DNA from 2 places in the Enterobacter cloacae complex sp. HYC080_NIDB genome. Region 1 is predicted to be linked to the other one. Evidence: predicted binding sites of a transcription regulator. Region 1 holds the regulator's gene; the other holds the start of a gene.
The links. Region 1 encodes Fur, which represses iron uptake genes when iron is present. Its sites were predicted from a motif close to ATAATAATGAGAACNACTATCAA; they were not measured.
Positions count from the first base shown of each region.

Region 2: a site for Fur is predicted at 4,035-4,057, ahead of exbB (tol-pal system-associated acyl-CoA thioesterase). Genes of this name have one in related genera too.

Region 1 is NZ_CP114212.1:3,200,757-3,208,605, reverse strand. Features, by position in the region: gene glnS (glutamine--tRNA ligase) at 1-973, shown strand, start outside; gene chiP (chitoporin ChiP) at 1,421-2,818, shown strand; gene chiQ (ChiQ/YbfN family lipoprotein) at 2,866-3,192, shown strand; gene fur (ferric iron uptake transcriptional regulator) at 3,330-3,776, opposite strand; gene fldA (flavodoxin FldA) at 4,064-4,594, opposite strand; gene ybfE (LexA regulated protein) at 4,750-5,037, opposite strand; gene ybfF (esterase) at 5,166-5,939, opposite strand; gene seqA (replication initiation negative regulator SeqA) at 6,123-6,671, shown strand; gene pgm (phosphoglucomutase (alpha-D-glucose-1,6-bisphosphate-dependent)) at 6,696-7,849, shown strand, end outside.
Region 2 is NZ_CP114212.1:750,014-757,862, reverse strand. Features, by position in the region: gene O1723_RS03615 (aldo/keto reductase) at 1-691, shown strand, start outside; gene O1723_RS03610 (TIGR00645 family protein) at 736-1,224, opposite strand; gene O1723_RS03605 (ESA_00282 family adhesion-associated protein) at 1,306-1,809, opposite strand; gene O1723_RS03600 (hypothetical protein) at 1,914-2,318, shown strand; gene O1723_RS03595 (hypothetical protein) at 2,320-2,769, shown strand; gene exbD (TonB system transport protein ExbD) at 2,812-3,237, opposite strand; gene exbB (tol-pal system-associated acyl-CoA thioesterase) at 3,242-3,973, opposite strand; gene metC (cystathionine beta-lyase) at 4,225-5,412, shown strand; gene yghB (DedA family general envelope maintenance protein YghB) at 5,556-6,215, shown strand; gene O1723_RS03570 (AraC family transcriptional regulator) at 6,262-7,161, opposite strand; gene yqhD (alcohol dehydrogenase) at 7,357-7,849, shown strand, end outside.

The sequences.
Region 1 (7,849 bases):
TGAGTTCCAGGACAACCGTCGCCTGTACGACTGGGTGCTGGATAACATCACCATCCCTGTGCATCCGCGTCAGTACGAGTTCTCTCGTCTGAATCTGGAATACACCGTGATGTCCAAGCGTAAGCTGAACCTGCTGGTGACTGACAAGCACGTTGAGGGCTGGGACGACCCGCGTATGCCGACCATTTCTGGTCTGCGTCGTCGTGGCTACACCGCTGCATCTATTCGTGAGTTCTGCAAGCGCATCGGCGTGACCAAGCAGGACAACACCATTGAAATGGCGTCGCTGGAGTCCTGCATTCGTGAAGACCTCAACGAAAATGCCCCGCGCGCGATGGCAGTTATCGACCCGGTAAAACTGGTTATCGAAAACTATCCTCAGGGTGCGAGTGAACTGGTTGCCATGCCTAACCATCCGAACAAACCGGAAATGGGAAGCCGTGACGTACCGTTCAGCGGTGAAATCTGGATCGACCGCGCTGACTTCCGTGAAGAAGCCAACAAGCAGTACAAGCGTCTGGTGCTGGGTAAAGAAGTCCGTCTGCGTAACGCCTACGTGATCAAAGCCGAGCGCGTAGAGAAAGATGCAGAAGGGAATATCACCACCATCTTCTGTTCATACGATGCCGAAACGCTGAGCAAAGATCCTGCCGATGGTCGCAAGGTGAAAGGCGTTATCCACTGGGTAAGCGCTTCTCACGCGCTGCCGGTAGAAATCCGTCTGTACGATCGTCTTTTCAGCGTGCCTAACCCGGGTGCGGCGGAAGACTTCCTGGCGACGATCAACCCGGAATCTCTGGTGATCAAACAGGGTTATGCTGAGCCATCGCTGAAAACAGCTGAAGCAGGTAAAGCGTTCCAGTTCGAGCGTGAAGGTTACTTCTGCCTGGACAGCCGTTACAGCACTGCGGAAAAACCGGTATTTAACCGTACCGTCGGTCTGCGTGACACCTGGACCAAGAGCGGCGAATAATAACGCCGCTCTGGTCAATGAGAAACAAACGCCGCTTATTGCGGCGTTTTTTTTATTAATGATCATATCGTTAAAGTGGCGTTGTAAAAATGTCCGCCGTTATTTTTGGTCAATGTGGTGCTACTTATTTTTTTTAAAAAAGTTTGTCTGTTTTTGAAAATGGCAAATTTCGCAAAATACGCGATTTCTAATGTTCTAATACCCTGAAATACGCTGCTATACCCCCGCCAAATCACGCTTCCGGCCAAATGTTACAAAGCACTACCAATTATGTGCACTTCGTCATAATCCTGACTTTTGCCTGATGAAAAGCATTGATAATTCGCGTCGCGAAAAATAACCTAAAGACGGTAGTTAATTCGAGGGTATTTATAACTACCCCTGACCGCCTGGTCTTTTTTATTTTCGCCGTTTTAGGCGCTTTAATTCGTCAAAGAGGAATAATCTATGCGTACGTTCAGTGGCAAACGTAGTGCGCTGGCGCTGGCTATTGCCGGTGTGACAGCAATGTCTGGCCTGGTTGTTACACCTGAGGCGAAAGCTGCGGGTTTCATCGACGATTCTACCCTCACGGGCGGCATCTATTACTGGCAGCGTGAACGTGACCGTAAAGACGTCGCCGAAGACAAATATAAAACCAACCTTTCTCACTCCACCTGGAACGCCAACCTGGACTTCCAGTCAGGCTATGCCGCAGATATGTTCGGCCTGGATATCGCTGCATTCACCGCGATCGAAATGGCGGAAAACGGCGACAGCGGCCACCCTAACGAAATTGCCTTCTCCTCCAGCAACAAAGCTTACGATGAAGACTGGTCCGGTGATAAGAGTGGTATCAGCCTGTACAAGGCCGCAGCGAAATTTAAATACGGCCCGGTCTGGGCGCGTGGAGGGTATATTCAGCCAACCGGCCAGACGCTGTTAGCACCACACTGGAGCTTCATGCCAGGTACCTATCAGGGTGCAGAAGCCGGGGCGAACTTTGACTATGGTGATGCGGGTGCGTTGAGCTTCTCCTATATGTGGACCAACGAGTATAAGGCTCCATGGCACATTGAAATGGACAAGTTCTACCAGAACGATAAGAAAACCAAAGTCGATTATCTCCACTCGCTGGGCGCGAAATACGACTTTAAAAACGATCTGGTACTGGAAGCCGCATTTGGTCAGGCGGAAGGCTATATCGATCAGTATTTTGCTAAAGCCAGCTACAAATTTGATATCGCAGGAAGTCCGCTGAGCACCAGCTACCAGTTCTATGGTACGCGTGACAAGGTCAGCGATGGCGGCGTCAACGACATTTATGACGGCACCGCGTGGCTGCAGGCGCTGACTTTCGGCTATAAAGTGGGCCAGGTTGATTTACGCCTGGAAGGGACATGGGTGAAGGCGGAAGGGCAGCAGGGCTACTTCCTGCAACGTATGACGCCAACTTACGCGTCATCTAACGGTCGTCTGGATATCTGGTGGGATAACCGCTCAGACTTCAACGCCGATGGTGAAAAAGCGGTCTTCTTCGGCGCAATGTATGATCTGAAAAACTGGAACCTGCCGGGTTGGGCAGTGGGCGCTTCTTACGCTTACGCCTGGGACGCAAAACCTGGCGACATGGCCACGCCGGATGCGTACTACGATCCAAACTATCGCCTGAAAGAGTCCTCCTACAGCCTGGATGCTATCTATACCCTGCAGGATGGGCGCGCGAAGGGCACGATGTTCAAACTGCACTTCACTCAGTATGACAACCACTCCGATATCCCGAGCTATGCGGGCGGTTACGGCAACATCTTCCAGGATGAACGTGACGTGAAATTCATGGTTATTGCCCCATTCACCATCTTCTGATGAATCTTCCGGCGGGTTAAGGCCCGCCGGACCGGAGACTGCACATGATGAAAAAAATCGTAATTGTCGCGATGCTTGCATCGGGGCTGGTGGCCTGCGCTCAGCCTCAGGCACCGAAGGAAGATTCCAGGCTGAAGGAGGCTTACAGCGCCTGTATTAATACCGCACAAGGCTCGCCGGAGAAAATTGAAGCCTGTCAGAGCGTACTGAATGTGCTGAAGAAAGAGAAGGCGCATGAGCAATTCGCGACGCAGGAGAATATTCGTGTGATGGATTATCAGGCCTGTATCCAGGCGCGTAAAACGGGTAACGATCAGGAAGTCGCGAAGCGTTGCGATAAGATCTGGAACGAGATACGCAATAACAATAATTAAGTTGCTTTACGCCCGGTGGCGCTGCGCTTACCGGGCCTACAAAGGCGTCATAGTCCGTAGGCCCAGGCGCAGCGCCACCGGGCTTTTTAAGGCAAAAAAAAGCCAGCCTTACGGCTGGCTCAGAGTATGAACGTGACTTATTTTGCGTCGTGCGCGTGTTCATTTTCGCGGCAATCACCTTCAGCGCAGTGACCATACAGGTACAGGCTGTGGTTGGTCAGGCGGATGCCATGACGAGCGGCGATTTCACGCTGACGCGATTCGATGGAATCATCGCTGAATTCAATGACCTTGCCGCAATCGAGGCAGATCAGGTGATCGTGGTGATGCTGCTGGGTCAGTTCGAATACAGATTTACCGCCTTCGAAATTATGACGGGTAACAATGCCCGCGTCATCAAACTGGTTCAGCACGCGATAAACGGTGGCCAGACCAATCTCTTCACCCATGTCGATAAGACGTTTATAGAGGTCTTCCGCACTGACATGGTGGTTGTCTGGACCCTGAAGCACTTCGAGGATTTTTAACCGAGGAAGCGTTACTTTCAGGCCAGCCTTCTTTAATGCGGTATTGTTGTCAGTCATGCGGAATCTGTCCTGTTGCTAAACGATTCACTTCTGAAAGAAGTGACAGAAAATGCACCTTGGATATTGCGTCTCATTATAGAACTGCCACGGCTAAATGAAAACTGCAAGTCTCAGGCAAAGTATGCTTATAAAAATGGGGTATCACCGACAAACTTGTGAAATGAAAACCACATTTTACCAGGGAAACATTGTACAGGTCTGAGCGAAAAAGTTAAAAGTTTGTAGCAATTAATTTAATCGGTTTTACCTGGAAAACGGGCGCAACCGCCGTTGCGCCGCGAAAATCAGGCGTTGAGAATATCGTCCAGGTGCAGTTCTTCACGGATCTGCTTAACCCACTTCTCTACGCGCTCAGCGGTCAGCTCAGGCTGACGGTCTTCGTCGATGGCCAGACCCACGAAGTGATCGTCATCGGCAAGACCTTTGGAGGCTTCAAAGTGGTAACCGGCAGTGGGCCAGTGACCGACAATAACGGCGCCGTTCGGCTCAATGATGTCGCGGATGGTGCCCAGCGCGTCGCAGAAGTACTCGGCATAGTCTTCCTGATCGCCACAGCCAAACAGGGCAACCAGCTTGCCGTTGAAGTCCACCTCTTCCAGCGTTGGGAAGAAATCATCCCAGTCGCACTGTGCTTCACCGTAGTACCAGGTTGGAATACCCAGCAGCAGAATGTCGTAGCCCTCGAGATCTTCTTTGCTGCTCTTGGCGATGTCATGCACATCAGCAACGTCTTTACCGAGCTGTTTCTGAATGTTTTTTGCGATATTTTCGGTATTGCCGGTATCACTGCCGAAGAAAATGCCGATGATTGCCATGAGTAAAATAACCTCTTGAAACTTAATGGTATGGTGGCGCAATTCGGCCACGGATAAGGGCAATAATAGCAGAACAGGCAACCCTGCGGAAACCGCTATCGCGCAGGACTGCACTCTGTGCTACATGAAAAGGGTAAAAAAGGGGTTTTTCAGACTTATGCCTGGCTGCGCAATGTCTCAAGCTGGGCGATCAGCATCTCTTCAATGAGCTCGCTGCGGCTGATATTACGCGCTTCCGCCAGCTCGTTAAGCGCATCGACAGCGTCAGCGTTGAGCTTCAATTCGACACGCTTAAGCCCACGATTTTTATCGCGTTTAAGCTGGTTGCGTTTATTAATACGCAGCTGTTCGTCGCGCGAAAGCGGATTCGTTTTCGGTCGTCCCGGTCGACGCTCATTCGCGAACAGATCTAGTGTCGTACGGTCCGTTTGTTCTTTGGCCATGATTCTGAGACTTCGGGGGAAACACGCCGCCCTGCTAATGCCCGGGCGATAAGCGCGCCATCATACATCAGCAAAAACGGCACGCCAACGACTGGAAGCCCGTCGTCTTCCAGTCGCTCTCTTTTTAATCAATTTGCCGTATCAGTGAGATAGCGACGAATGGCGCGCAGGACTGCTTCAGGTTTTTCCGCATGTACCCAATGCCCGGCACCGGCAATTACATGGGCGCGCGCCTGCGGGAATTGTGCCAGCAGCGTGTCGCGGTAAGCATCAGTAACGTAAGGCGAGTTACCGCCACGAATGAAGAGGGTAGGATGCGGCCAGGCGGGGACGGCCTCCCAGCCAACGATGTTATTATACTGGTCCCACAGCACCGGGACGTTAAAACGCCATTGCCCCTCAACAAACGACTTCAGCAGGAATTGCACCACGCCTTCTTCATCAAGATGCTCACGCATCACGGCTGCTGCCTGCTGACGGGTGGAAACGCCGGCCTCCGTCACCGCATTAATTGCCGCGAAGATCTCATCGTGACGGCGAACGTCGTAATCCACTGGGGCGACATCAATCACCACCAGCCCGGAAATTCGCTCAGGTGCCAGTGCTGTGAGCGCCATGACCGCTTTACCACCCATCGAATGCCCGATGAGGGTCACTTTCTGCAGGTTGTGGGCGTCGAGCGTATCCAGGAGATCCTGCGCCATTGCCGCGTAGGTCATCTCGTCTGCGCGCCCGGAAAGTCCGTGGTTGCGCATATCGACCTGTAAAATATCGTGATCGGTAACCAGATCGCGCGCCAGCACGCCCAGGTTATCCAGGCTGCCAAAAAGTCCATGAACCAGTACGATGGGAGAATTATTGTTCGGCGATTGTGCAGTTTGCGCTCGGGTATTCAATTTCATGGCAAAGTTCTTTTTTTACGTTTGTCAGGTTAGGGTATCATGTTGACCATTCTGCCGCCCGGCCGCAAGGTTCCAGTTTAATCTGACTTTTGCCGCCAACCTGGTTTGACGCTATCCGCTGTTGGGATTTGACCTTATAATCCCAATGACTTGTATTCAGATAAGATATCGCACTGGATTAAGATGAAAACAATCGAAGTTGATGACGAACTCTATCAGTATATTGCCAGCCAAACGCGGCATATCGGGGAGAGCGCGTCCGACATTTTACGGCGCATGCTTAAAATTTCCGCCGCTTCACAGCCTGCTACCCCAGTCACCAAAGATGTCGTGTCTCAGCCGAGCGTTGTTGCACAAGCAAAGCCTGCCGTGACGCCGGTAAAAGATAAAGTACGCGCGATGCGCGAGCTGCTGCTGTCCGACGAGTATGCGGAGCAGAAAAAGGCGGTTAACCGCTTTATGCTGGTGCTGTCTACACTTTACTCCCTGGATAACAAAGCGTTTGCTGAAGCGACCGAGTCGCTGCACGGTCGTACTCGCGTCTATTTCGCGGGTGACGAGCAAACGCTGCTGCAAAATGGCAACCAAACCAAACCTAAACATGTCCCTGGCACCCCATACTGGGTGATCACCAATACCAATACGGGCCGCAAGTGCAGCATGATTGAACACATCATGCAGTCCATGCAGTTCCCGGCGGAATTGATTGAAAAGGTTTGCGGTACAATTTAACCCTTGCATCAGAAGGACCCGGTAATGGCAAATCACAGCCGTGCAGGCCAACCTGCACAACAAAGCGATTTGATTAACGTCGCTCAGCTGACCGCGCAGTATTACGTGCTGAAACCGGTCGTGGGCAACGCAGAACACGCAGTGAAGTTTGGTACATCTGGTCACCGCGGTAGCGCGGCACGCCATAGCTTTAACGAACCGCACATTCTGGCCATTGCTCAGGCCATTGCGGAAGAGCGCGCTAAAAACGGCGTTACCGGTCCGTGCTACGTGGGGAAAGATACCCATGCGCTGTCTGAACCGGCGTTCATCTCTGTGCTGGAAGTGCTGGCGGCAAACGGCGTCGACGTGATTGTGCAGGAGAATAACGGCTTCACGCCAACGCCGGCGGTGTCTAACGCTATCCTGGTGCACAACAAAAAAGGTGGTGCGCTGGCTGACGGGATTGTTATCACGCCATCCCACAACCCGCCGGAAGACGGGGGCATTAAATACAACCCGCCTAACGGTGGCCCGGCAGATACTAACGTCACCAAAGTGGTAGAAGACCGCGCAAACGCGCTGTTGGCTGACGGTCTGAAAGGCGTGAAACGCATCTCTCTGGATGCGGCAATGGCGTCCGGTCACGTAAAAGAGCAGGATCTGGTTCAGCCGTTCGTGGAAGGGCTGGCGGATATCGTCGATATGGCGGCGATTCAGAAAGCAGGCCTGAAGCTAGGCGTGGACCCGCTGGGCGGCTCCGGTATCGAGTACTGGAAACGCATTGCCGAGCATTACAAGCTGGATCTGACCATCGTGAACGATCACGTCGATCAGACCTTCCGCTTTATGCACCTGGATAAAGACGGCGCGATCCGTATGGACTGCTCCTCCGAGTGTGCGATGGCGGGCCTGCTGGCGCTGCGCGACAAATTCGATCTGGCGTTTGCGAACGACCCGGATTATGACCGTCACGGTATCGTCACCCCTGCCGGGCTGATGAACCCGAACCACTATCTGGCTGTGGCGATCAACTACCTGTTCCAGCATCGTCCGCAGTGGGGCAAAGAGGTGGCTGTTGGTAAAACGCTGGTCTCTTCCGCGATGATCGACCGCGTGGTCGACGCGCTGGGCCGCAAGCTGGTGGAAGTGCCGGTGGGCTTCAAATGGTTTGTTGACGGTCTGCACGACGGCAGCTT
Region 2 (7,849 bases), 2.1 Mb from region 1:
CGCCAGCCTCGATCAAAGCCTGAAACGCATGGGGGTCGAGTACGTTGATATTTTCTACTCCCACCGCGTGGATGAAAATACGCCGATGGAAGAGACGGCCTCAGCGCTGGCTCACGCCGTGCAGAGCGGTAAAGCGCTGTACGTCGGGATCTCGTCCTACTCAACGGAGCGCACTCAAAAAATGGCCGGGTTACTGCGCGAGTGGAAGATCCCACTGCTCATCCACCAGCCGTCCTATAACCTGCTTAACCGCTGGGTCGATAAGACCGGATTGCTGGATGCGCTGGAAGCAAACGGTACGGGGTGCATTGCCTTTACCCCGCTGGCGCAGGGTCTGCTGACCGGGAAATACCTGAACGGCATTCCGGAAGGTTCACGCATGCAGCGAGAAGGGCATAAGGTGCGCGGGCTGACAGAGAAGATGCTGACCGACGCCAACCTGAGCAGTCTTCGTCTGCTCAATGAGATGGCACAGGCGCGTGGCCAGACCATGGCGCAAATGGCGTTGAGCTGGTTACTGAAAGATGCGCGCGTGACGTCAGTGCTGATTGGTGCCAGCCGTCCGGAACAGCTTGAGGAGAACGTCCGGGCGCTGGATAACCTGCGCTTTACAGAGGACGAACTCACGCGGATTGACCAGCATGTTGCGGATGGGGAGTTGAATCTGTGGCAGGCGTCGTCGGATAAATAGTGCAGATTGATGCCCTCTCCCCTCTGGGGAGAGGGATATGCACTTTACTTTTTACTGATCTTATCCAGATACCCCATCACAAACGCCGACAGCACAAACGTCAGGTGGATAATCACGTACCACATCAGTTTATTATCCGGGACATTCTTCGCGTCCATAAACACGCGCAACAGGTGGATAGAGGAGATCGCCACAATCGACGCTGCCACTTTATTCTTCAGCGACGAGGCATCCATTTTGCCCAGCCAGTTGAGCTTCTCCTTGCGCTCGTCGATATCAAGCTGGGAGACAAAATTCTCGTAGCCGGAAAACATCACCATCACCAGCAATCCCCCCACCAGGGTCATATCCACCAGCGACAGCAGAACCAGAATCAGGTCCGCTTCGGCAATGGAAAAAATGTTCGGCAGAACATGCAGGATTTCCTGAAAAAACTTAATCGTCAGCGCGATAAGTGCCAGCGAAAGGCCAAAATAGACGGGAGCCAGTATCCAGCGGGAGGCGTACATGGCATTTTCAAAGAAGCGTTCCATAAAGTCCTGTTTGCAAAAGAAACCAGCGCCCAGTATATCTCAACGGCGCTGGCTATTTGCAAGAACTCAACTGTTCATGACTTAGACGTTGTCCGGATTAACCTCCGGACGCGCATACTCCGGCCAGACCAGCACCACAAGTTCGGGGTAGGCTTCCAGACTGAACTCACGAAAACACTGGCGAAGGTTTAATACGTCCAGGTCTGAATACGAGACCTTCTCTCCGTTAAGACAGCGCTTTTTGATATTGTCGTAATATTTATAAACCGCTGAATTCAGGTCGCTGCAACGACGCTGCGCCTCAAACAGACCGGGCGTGTCGTTAATTTCGGACATTTTCATACGCTTAATTGTCGCGTGTAAAAAGTCGATATATTCGTGATTTACCCGCCAGTACCAGACAGGCGTAACAGAGTTCATCAAAACAGAGAAATGGTCTTCACCTTCCTCTTTTGTCATCAGTTCAGGCTGTGGAGGTTCACTGGTGTCTTTCGACACTTTCGTTTTATTGAACTCCTGCATCAATAAAAGCACACCAGCGGTCAGTAATAGTAATGTGATGACCGTAAAAAAGATGCTGTTCATGGGTTGGCTCCATTTTTTTTGATTTTAAAATTGCCTCATGATATTGTCAACGAATCTCACGCCTTTACCAACCCCACCCTGTTGAAAATAAAGGAAATTAAAAAATGCTGCCCGACTATCTCGTCCCGGCTAAGTACCACATTACGCCTGTGGAACAGCAACCGACGGAAGAAGAAAAAAAGGCCAGTTTCACTCAGGGGAAAAGAAAGCTCTCCGATTTCGAGCCTGATATATTAATTGGTGTTTCCCGCACTGGCAAATCCCGTAATATGTTGCTGGAGGAGCACGATCGCCATATAAAAGACCGCTTATTTCGCGCTATAAAAATTGAGGCCTTCGTCCACCTGCTGAATGACCTCCAGGCTGAAGGCGAAATAGATGCTCAGAAACTAAGTCAAATAATGGCTGAAAAAACAAAAGAAATAAATGAAGCGGGCAATGAAATTTGGCTTAATCTAATTACGCGCGAAAAAAACAACCCTATTTTTTATACCCTTGGGGAAGATTAACGTGAAAGAAGTTAAAGACAACGACGTTTATTTGACTTTAGATGATAAAAAAAGTGATGAATTTATCTTAAAGCAAAATCTCGACGCCCTGAGAAACACAAAAAATATCGAGATGACGCGTATTACGCAAGACCTGGTATCGATTCCGGCGACGCTGGTGCGGCTGAAATGGCAGAATCGCCGCGAGATTTACCCGCTACAGGTCAAAGAAGAGATTTACGGTGCGGTGATAAATAGCCTCATCGAGCAGCAACCCGAGCTGAAAGAGAAGCTGCTGGGCCGGCTAGAGGCCAACTATCAGTATCTGCTTGCCAGAGAAGTCGCCACCCTGCGCCTGACGCGCAAGCTGTCAGCCGGTGAGTACCGTACCTCAAACGTCACCTGCGTTGCGCTCGACGAAGACACGCTGGCAACCTCCTCTGCCGCGCAGACGGATAATAAAAACGCATAAACCGACAGACATAAAAAAAGCCGGCTTTCGCCAGCTTCTTTACTATTTTTTGGCCGCTTTCTCTTCGCCGACCAGTCCAATCTTCAGATAACCCGCCTGATGCAGCGTGTCCATCACCTTCATCATGGTTTCGTAGTCGACGGTTTTGTCCGCACGGAAGAAGACGGTGGTGTCTTTCTTGCCGCCGGTAAGCTCATCCAGCGCCGGAATAACCGAAGCATCCGTTACCGGGTCGTTACCCAGGAACATCGATTTATCCGCTTTCACCGAAAGATAGATGGGCTTTTCCGGACGCGGCTGCGGCTGGCTGGACGAGGCCGGGAGGTTCACCTTCACGTCCACCGTCGCCAGCGGCGCAGCGACCATAAAGATAATCAGCAGAACCAGCATGACGTCGATAAACGGCGTCACGTTGATCTCATGCATTTCACCGTTATCGTCCAGATTTTCGTTTAGACGCATCGCCATAATATCAACCTACGCGCAGTTTAGACGCCGCATGCACCGGTTTCACGGCGCTGGCATTCAGGTCGAGATCGCGGCTTTGCAGCAGCAGAACCTGAGCAGCAACGTCACCGAGCGTGGCTTTGTAGCTGCCAATCATACGCGCGAAAATGTTATAGATAACGACTGCCGGAATCGCCGCGACCAGACCAATGGCCGTCGCCAGCAGCGCTTCTGCGATACCGGGCGCAACAACCGCCAGGTTGGTGGTTTGAGTCTGAGCGATACCGATAAAGCTGTTCATGATGCCCCAGACCGTACCGAAAAGACCGACGAACGGCGAAATTGCGCCGATGGTAGCCAGATAACCATTACCACGTCCCATGTGTCGGCCAACGGCCGCAACGCGACGCTCCAGACGGAAACCGGTACGCTCTTTAATGCCCTCGTTATCTTCACTGCCAGCGGAGAGTTCCAGCTCGTTCTGCGCTTCGTTCACTAACAGGGTGGTCAGGCTTTTTGCGTGGAAGGATGAGGTCATATCAGACGCCTGATCCAGAGAGCGGGCTTCTGCCAGCTGCTGCTGTTCCCGCTTGAGGCGACGCTTCTGCGAAAGCAGCTCGGCGCTTTTGCTGAAGAAGATAGCCCAGGTGACAACGGACGCCAGAATCAGGCCGATCATCACAATCTTAACCACGATGTCAGCATGTTGATACATGCCCCAAACGGAGAGATCCGTCTGCATCAAATTATTACCCACTCTGTATCTCCAGGACGCAAATCACAAAATCTGAACGTAATAATATCAAAACGTCGTCGAATTGATAGTAGTTCTCATTAGTATTTGCATGGTGCCGTAATTTTCGCTCACTTTCCTTGCGCTTACGCAGTAAAAATTTCTTATGCGGTTTTTTGGTAATATTTTCTGCTTATTCGATAAGCATGCGGGTGCAGTTTTTCACAATCGTGGTAGTCTGGACGTCCAGACGTATAAAAACAGGGTTAGCGAACATGACTAAGAAGCATCTTGATACCACGCTGGTACAGGCCGGACGCAGCAAAAAATATACGCAGGGTTCGGTTAACAGCGTGATTCAACGCGCCTCCTCCCTGGTGTTTGACACCGTTGAGGAGAAAAAAATCGCCACGCGTAACCGCGCAAAAGGCGGGCTGTTTTATGGCCGTCGCGGCACGCTAACCCATTTTTCTCTGCAGGAAGCGATGTGCGAGCTGGAAGGCGGTGCGGGCTGCGCGCTGTTCCCGTGCGGTGCGGCTGCGGTCGCCAATACCATTCTGGCGTTTGTGGAACAGGGCGACCATATCCTGATGACCAACACCGCCTATGAACCCAGCCAGGACTTCTGCACCAAAATACTCAGTAAACTCGGCGTCACTACCGGGTGGTTCGATCCGCTGATTGGCGCAGGCATTGCCGAACTTATTCAGCCAAACACGCGCATCGTGTTCCTGGAGTCTCCCGGTTCAATCACCATGGAAGTGCACGACGTACCGGCTATCGTGAAGGCCGTGCGCAGCAAAGCGCCGGAGGCGATCATCATGATCGACAACACCTGGGCGGCGGGCGTGCTGTTTAAAGCGCTGGAATTCGACATTGATATCTCGATTCAGGCGGCGACGAAATACCTGATTGGCCATTCAGACGGGATGATTGGCACAGCAGTGTCTAACGCGCGCTGCTGGGATCAGCTGCGTGAAAATGCCTACCTGATGGGCCAGATGGTCGATGCAGATACGGCCTACATGACCAGCCGCGGTATCCGCACGCTGGGGGTTCGCCTGCGTCAACACCATGAAAGCAGCCTGAAAGTGGCAGAGTGGCTGGCTCAGCATCCACAGGTTGAGCGCGTTAATCATCCTGCGCTTGCGGGCAGTAAAGGCCATGAGTTCTGGCAACGTGACTTTACGGGCAGCAGCGGGTTGTTCTCGTTTGTGCTTAAAAAACGGCTAGATAATGACGAACTGGCAAACTATCTGGATTACTTTACCCTCTTCAGCATGGCCTACTCCTGGGGCGGTTTTGAGTCCCTGATCCTGCCTAATCAGCCGGAGCAAATCGCGGCTCTGCGCCCTGGCGGCGAAGTGGACTTCAGCGGCACCCTGATTCGCCTGCACATCGGTTTAGAAAATGTGGACGATTTAATTGCGGATTTATCAGCAGGGTTTGAACGTATCGTGTAGAGTGCTCGCTGAAAATGTACTCCCCGGACGCTTTTCTTAACACTGCAAGCAGAAAAGTCTGCATGAGTTGCGCCTGCGATCAATCCCGGCAGGTATAATTGGGAGTACAATAGCGTTATCTCTGCTGTTCCACAGGAAAGTCCATGGCTGTTATTCAAGATATTATCGCGGCGCTCTGGCAACATGATTTTGCCGCACTGGCGGATCCGCACGTTATAGGCGTCGTCTATTTCGTGATGTTCGCAACGCTGTTTCTGGAAAATGGATTACTGCCAGCCTCGTTTTTACCCGGTGACAGTTTGCTTTTGCTTGCCGGGGCATTGATCGGTAAAGGCGTTATGGACTTTACGCCAACGATGGTTATCCTCACCTCTGCCGCGAGCCTGGGCTGCTGGCTGAGCTATCTGCAGGGCCGCTGGCTGGGGAACACGCGCGTCGTGAAAGGCTGGCTGGCGCAGTTACCGCATAAATACCATCAGCGGGCGACCTGTATGTTTGACCGACACGGCCTGCTGGCGCTGCTGGCCGGACGTTTTCTGGCTTTTATTCGCACCCTGCTGCCCACCATGGCGGGTATTTCCGGCCTGTCGAACCGCCGTTTTCAGTTCTTCAACTGGCTGAGCGGCCTGCTGTGGGTGGGGGTCGTGACCACGTTAGGCTACGCGCTGAATATGATCCCCTTTGTGAAACACCACGAAGATCAGGTGATGACATTCCTGATGGTGCTGCCGATTTTCCTGCTGGTAGCCGGGCTGGTGGGAACCATTGCGGTGGTGATTAAGAAAAAGTACTGCAGCGCATAAACAAAAGCCGGGTGGCGGCTACGCCTTACCCGGCCTACGTTTCTCGTCAGGCGCCCTGCATCGTTCGTATACGCGACGCATCTTCTCCCGGCGTGACGCCAAAATAGCGCTTAAACTCCCGACTAAACTGCGACGCACTCTCATAGCCCACCCGCATTGCCGCCGCGCTGGCCTTCATGCCATCGTGGATCATCAGCATCCGCGCCTTATGCAGCCGGTAGGTCTTGAGGTATTGCAGCGGCGAGGTGCTGGTCACCGATTTAAAGTTATGGTGAAACGCCGAGACACTCATGTTCGCTTCCGCGGCGAGCTGATCGACGCTGAGGTTTTCCGTGTACTGGCTCTCAATACGCTTGAGCACGCGGCTTATCAGACTGAAGTGGGTCTGTCGGCTCACCAGCGCCAGCAACGCTCCCCCGCCGGGGCCCAGCAGCACATGATAGAGAATTTCGCGAATGATCTGCTTGCCCAGGATACGCGCGTCCAGCGGCCGCTCCATGACGTCCAGCAAACGCTCGATGGCGCACAGGATCTCTTCAGACAGCGTGGCCGAGTTAATCCCGCTTGAAGCCATCGACGGCTGGAAGAGTTCATCTTCGCCTATCTCCATCAGCAGTTCCTGCAACTGAAGGATATCGACATTAACGCGAATACCCGCCAGCGGGACCTCCTCTGTCGCGAAAGTTTCACATTCAAAGGGTAAAGGTACTGTCAGAAGCAGATATTCATTGGTGTCGTAGCGGAACACGCGGTCATTGATATAACCAATTTTATGGCCCGAAAAGAGAAAAACGATGCCCGGCTGGTACATCACTGGCGTGCGCGTCCCGGGCTGCGTGCCATAGAGCAGACGAATATCAGGCAACTGATCGCTGACACTATTTTCATTATCTATCAGTCTCTTAATCTGCGCGGTAAGCTGAAGGCAGATCGCTTCACGGTTCATTTTTCGTTACTCCGGGTACGTTTTCCGACTTTCACAGTTTGCGCACTTTCCCGAGGTTTCTCCAGCGCTCTGTAGAAATGGGCAAGACATTGGCAGGAATGTGCATTGAGAGCATAGCCCCGGAGCGCCACAATGTGCAGCATCAGGCAGGCATCAGTGCCGCCACGGTTTTTCACCCACTAAAGGGAACGAGCAATGAACAATTTTAATCTCCATACCCCAACCCGCATTCTGTTTGGCAAAGACGCAATCGCTGACCTGCGTGCGCAGATCCCCGCTGATGCGCGTGTCCTGATCACCTACGGTGGCGGCAGCGTGAAAAAAACCGGCGTGCTGGATCAGGTTTACAGCGCCCTGGACGGTCTGGACGTGCGTGAGTTCGGCGGCATCGAGCCAAACCCGTCTTACGAAACGCTGATGAATGCGGTAAAAATCGCCCGTGAAGAAAACATTACTTTCCTGCTGGCGGTCGGTGGCGGTTCCGTTCTGGATGGCACGAAGTTCATCGCGGCGGCAGCGCACTACGCTGACGGCGTTGACCCGTGGCACATTCTGGAAACCCGCGGCAGCGACATTAAAAGCGCAATCCCGATGGGCTCCGTGCTGACACTGCCAGCCACCGGTTCCGAATCCAACAAAGGCGCAGTGATCTCCCGTAAAACCACCGGTGACAAACAGGCCTTTATGA